2 regions of the Paenibacillus sp. Marseille-Q9583 genome follow, and region 1 is predicted to be linked to the other one. Evidence: riboswitches for the same ligand, from Rfam matches in the RefSeq annotation. Region 1 holds a riboswitch; the other holds the start of a gene.
The links. Region 1 has a riboswitch for cyclic di-AMP ahead of ACWNM1_RS26155 (APC family permease). Riboswitches for the same ligand answer to the same signal wherever they lie in the genome.
Positions count from the first base shown of each region.

Region 1 (2,205 bases):
TCTGAAACTGCTTCACTTGCTGCATTATCTGTTTACCATCAGAATCATGATGAATTCTGGAAGTTCTATGATGCTGTATATGCTCAACAAGGTGATGAGAGCGATGAATGGGCGACTGAAGATTTCTTAGTAAGCCTTGCGGAGAAAGAGAAGTTAGCTATCGATTACGAACTGCTGCGTAAAGATATCAAGGATCGTACGTATGCAGATGAGCTGAATAAGGGTATGCAGTTAGCTAGTGAAGCGGGTGTGACGACTACACCATCTCTTTACATTAATGGGGTAATAACTGCGGATCCATTTAACATTGAAGCGATTTCAACTGAAATTAATGACGCCGCAAAAGCTGTGGAGGCAAAGTGACAAAGTTCCTATCTTTTTGCAAGCGTAACTGCCTGTATCTGGCCTGGTTCGTCTCTTTAGTTGCTGTTGCCGGTAGCTTGTATTTGAGCGAAGTATTGAAATATGAACCTTGTAAGCTTTGCTGGTTCCAGCGAATTTTTATGTATCCTCAGTTATTCCTCTTGGGAATAGCGACGTTTCGAGGGGATAAAAGGATTATTCCATATGTACTTCCACTAAGCTTGATTGGTGGCAGTATCTCGATCTATCATTATGCGGAGCAGAAGATTCCTGCGTTAAGTAAAGTGCTTCCTTGTACAATTGGTGTTCCTTGTAATAAGGATTACTTGAACTTTTTTGGATTCATTACGATTCCTTTTCTTGCATTAATCGCTTTTGCTTTAATTAGCATTTTACTTTGGTACGGACGCAAGGAAGAAGAAGTGATGGAGTTAGATAACGAGGAAAGTTTAGGATTTTGATTTTTCAACTTTGAGGGACCGAAAAAGATGTGAAAAATGATTAAAAACACGGCCCAGAGGGATAATTGAAGAGAATGAAAGAAAGCATCCAATAAGACGCTATATTTGCGGTTATTGGATGTTTTTTCATTCTATTTTCATTTTTTTCAACGCTTTACTGTATACACTTTGTAGACTAATATTAGACCTTGTGAGAAGTTGAATATGCGCTGAATTTTCTAAGGGAAAACGGGGGAACCAAACTTGGCATATGTGCCAATGGGGTGAATCGGAATGGGTCGATTAGACTTATACCGTAGGGCTAAACCACAGCCCGAATCCGCCAGCTAACCTCGTAAGCAAAGGTGGGATAATGACCATGCATAGCATGCGGATCATTTCCGTATGCTATTTTTAGTGTCTGCATTTATGAATCCACCAATGAAAACAGCGCGCGGAAATTCCGTTTCAGCTCCCAAAGAAAGGAACTGTATCCACCATGGTAAGCAAGGTAAAACGACTATTGATCGGGCGTCCGATGAAGTCGAACGAACTCGATCATGAAAAGTTATCCAAGGTTAAAGCACTGGCTGTCCTGTCTTCTGATGCGCTCTCGTCTGTAGCCTACGGAACGGAACAAATTTTGATTGTACTGGTGGCTGCGGGGTTTACTGCCATCTGGTATTCCCTGCCAATTGCCTTAGCCGTATTGGGCCTGCTGGCCATCCTGATTTTATCCTATCGGCAGACAATTTACGCTTATCCTCAGGGAGGCGGAGCTTACATCGTTGCCAAGAGTAATCTTGGTGTTCCGACAGGGCTCTTAGCAGGAGGGTCTTTGTTAGTGGATTACATTCTGACCGTAGCTGTTAGTGCGTCGGCAGGGACGGATGCGATCACATCGGCTTTTCCAAGTCTTCATAATCACACCGTTCTTATTGCAGTATCTGTTATTATTTTACTTACTTTGATTAATCTTCGCGGAGTTACAGAATCAGCTTCATTCATCGCAATCCCAGTGTATTTGTTTGTGGTGTCGATTGTAGTGTTGATTATCTCCGGTGTTATTAAATATGCAGCAGGTGGCGTGCATGCGAATGTCCCTGAAATTGGCTCTGCTGTTTCTAATGTTAGTTTGTTTCTACTATTAAAAGCCTTCAGTTCTGGCTGTTCAGCGCTTACGGGTGTAGAGGCTGTATCTAATGCCATTCCAAACTTTAAAGCACCTGCTGAAAAGAACGCAGCCAAGACCTTAATGGTCATGGGGGTTATACTTGGATTTATGTTTACAGGTATCACACTACTGGCGTATTGGTACGGCATAGTGCCTGATGAAAAGGCAACGGTTGTTTCTCAGATCGCTGAATCGACCTTTGGCCGCGGAACCTTATATTTTTTCATT
Region 1 covers NZ_CDRJTB010000079.1:2,008-4,212, forward strand. The annotation lists gene ACWNM1_RS26145 (DsbA family protein) at 1-363, shown strand, start outside; gene ACWNM1_RS26150 (disulfide oxidoreductase) at 360-824, shown strand; cyclic di-AMP (ydaO/yuaA leader) riboswitch at 1,022-1,180, shown strand; gene ACWNM1_RS26155 (APC family permease) at 1,303-2,205, shown strand, end outside.

Region 2 (2,205 bases), on a different contig from region 1:
GCCATTTGTGAAAAATACGAAAGCCCCGTCTCCCCGCTATAATGCTGCAGGTTCGTATTGGTCATAAAGCTGATCACTGTATTGAATGAAAGCGTCTGTTCCATATCCGTAATTCCATTTGGGTTTAACGGCAATCCCCGCTGCAATCTAAGAACAATGTAACTGAAAGTGACCAATACGATATTTGTTAACACAAAGCTGAGCGCATACTTCTTCCAAGACATTCCGTCCCGTTTTTTCAGGCCGATCAGCTTATAAATTCCTTTTTCCATACCTCCAAACCATCGATCCGTACGGTTCGGTTCATTAGAAAATACATAATATAAATACGTGCCCATCGGCTTAACCAGCAAGATAAGAATTACGATTACAGCAACTATTTGCAAAATGCCCATGAATGCCCCTCCTTAAAATTTCTCCGGATGAATCAATGCGTAAACCAGATATACAAACAACAGTAGGGTAACAGCGATTACTAGAATCACAACTTATCCCTCCCTGTATCCTCAACTACACCTGCGCACCAGCGCATAAATCCATAAAACAACCCGTAAATTACAGCTAACGAAGCCACCATATACAGATCCATCATATCTACCGCACTCCTTCTTTTATCCTTGATGAGGTGATTTATCGATTAGAAAATCAGCATCACCACTATGAGAATAGATTACATAACTTGCACCAAGTCTTTTATAGACCAATCTAGGATTTATTGAGCTTGTGATTACAAAAATCGGCTGTGTAGTCCAGGTGCGGCACATCTGAATGTAGCGGCAGCATAACGTAAAGCTGCTCTCGAACAGATATACCCGTCCTACCGGGAACGGTGGGCGAAACCAAGTATTCTGATGGCGGGTATCAACTAGAACGACTTGTTCAATCCCCATCTCTTCGAGTAGGGCCTTCTCAGGCAAGTTGTTGGTCAATCCGGCCATCTTAATGCCTCTGAATTTTAGAAGCTTAATAAAATGTTCGCCTGCCTTCGTTGGCGCACATACCAGTACATATTCATTCTGATCTGTCATCTCTTATTCTCCTCAAATGCTTTGCTTGTAAGATCAGAGCTTGATCACCCTGATCTTGAAAGAAAGCTACCGCTAATGATGAATATAACGACCTCTTCGTGAGGTTTTCCATAAATGCTTTGCTTAAAAAAGCACAGCAAAAAGCCACAAAGGATTCTCCTCTGTGGCTCGCTAGCGGTCACATTGCACTCATCCTCTCTCCATACGCTTACGAGGTTAGCTGTCGGATTCGGGCGGTGAGAGTCGCCCTACCTGTATAGATGCGAGCTCACTCACATCTTCTACAGGATTCACCCCATAACCGGCTTCCGACTCTCACATCGTCTGCCGATTGTTGGTTCCCCCGCTTTCCTTATCGGAAATTAAGCGGATCAAATATTCGATTGTTGTTGAAACAGGAGTAATCATACCCTTATGCAGGAAGTATTGTAAAACCTGATTGATGCCAAAATAATGCAAATTAAAAACTATTTTCGCATTGGATAGCGCTTACTTGATATCCAATCTCTCTATATCTCTTGTTTACTCGAGTTTCAATCCATTAGCGAAAAACGCTCATACCATGTGATTTTATTCACCACGATTAGTGAAATGACCAAAAATCGCCTTTATAAGAAAGGAAACAAGAAAGCGAGATTAAGCGAGGAAGAAGCCCGATAACACGCAATAAATACCTATTTGGTTCCCTTTTTCGTCGTAGTCGGCAGGATTTGGTTTAAATTGCGCTCAAAAGAACACTTTCTGTTTTTACAGAAACACCTTGAAAAGAGTATGATTCGGGTTGAATCTATTTCACGAAATACATTCAACGCTGAGTTCCTGCAATTGCAGGGAACGGGGGAACCATCAGGTCATATGGCCTACTTGGGGTGAATCCGAAGGAGACTGTTCAAGTCTCACATAGGTAGGGCGACTCTCACCGTCCGAATCCGACAGCTAACCTCGTAAGCGTAAAGAGAGAGACCCTTGATCCGCCACGCTTTGGCACAGGTGTGTGTATACCTGTATTCCAAAACCGCAGCAGAGGTCCTCCTCTTGCTGCGGTTTTTGCGTTACCTGATTCTTTAACTGAATCTATAGGGTGATAGCATGCTGGACGGGGTGAAAGGAATGAAACATTATTATTGGGGAACTCAGCAAGGGCTACTTGAGCCGATAAGTCTAAACTATGTTTGCT
Region 2 covers NZ_CDRJTB010000006.1:114,854-117,058, forward strand. The annotation lists gene kdpA (potassium-transporting ATPase subunit KdpA) at 1-395, opposite strand, end outside; gene kdpF (K(+)-transporting ATPase subunit F) at 408-485, opposite strand; gene ACWNM1_RS05080 (hypothetical protein) at 612-1,028, opposite strand; cyclic di-AMP (ydaO/yuaA leader) riboswitch at 1,218-1,407, opposite strand; cyclic di-AMP (ydaO/yuaA leader) riboswitch at 1,828-1,993, shown strand; gene ACWNM1_RS05085 (hypothetical protein) at 2,139-2,205, shown strand, end outside.
Region 2: linked by a shared signal. The riboswitch ahead of ACWNM1_RS05080 (hypothetical protein) and the one ahead of ACWNM1_RS26155 (APC family permease) in region 1 are both predicted to bind cyclic di-AMP.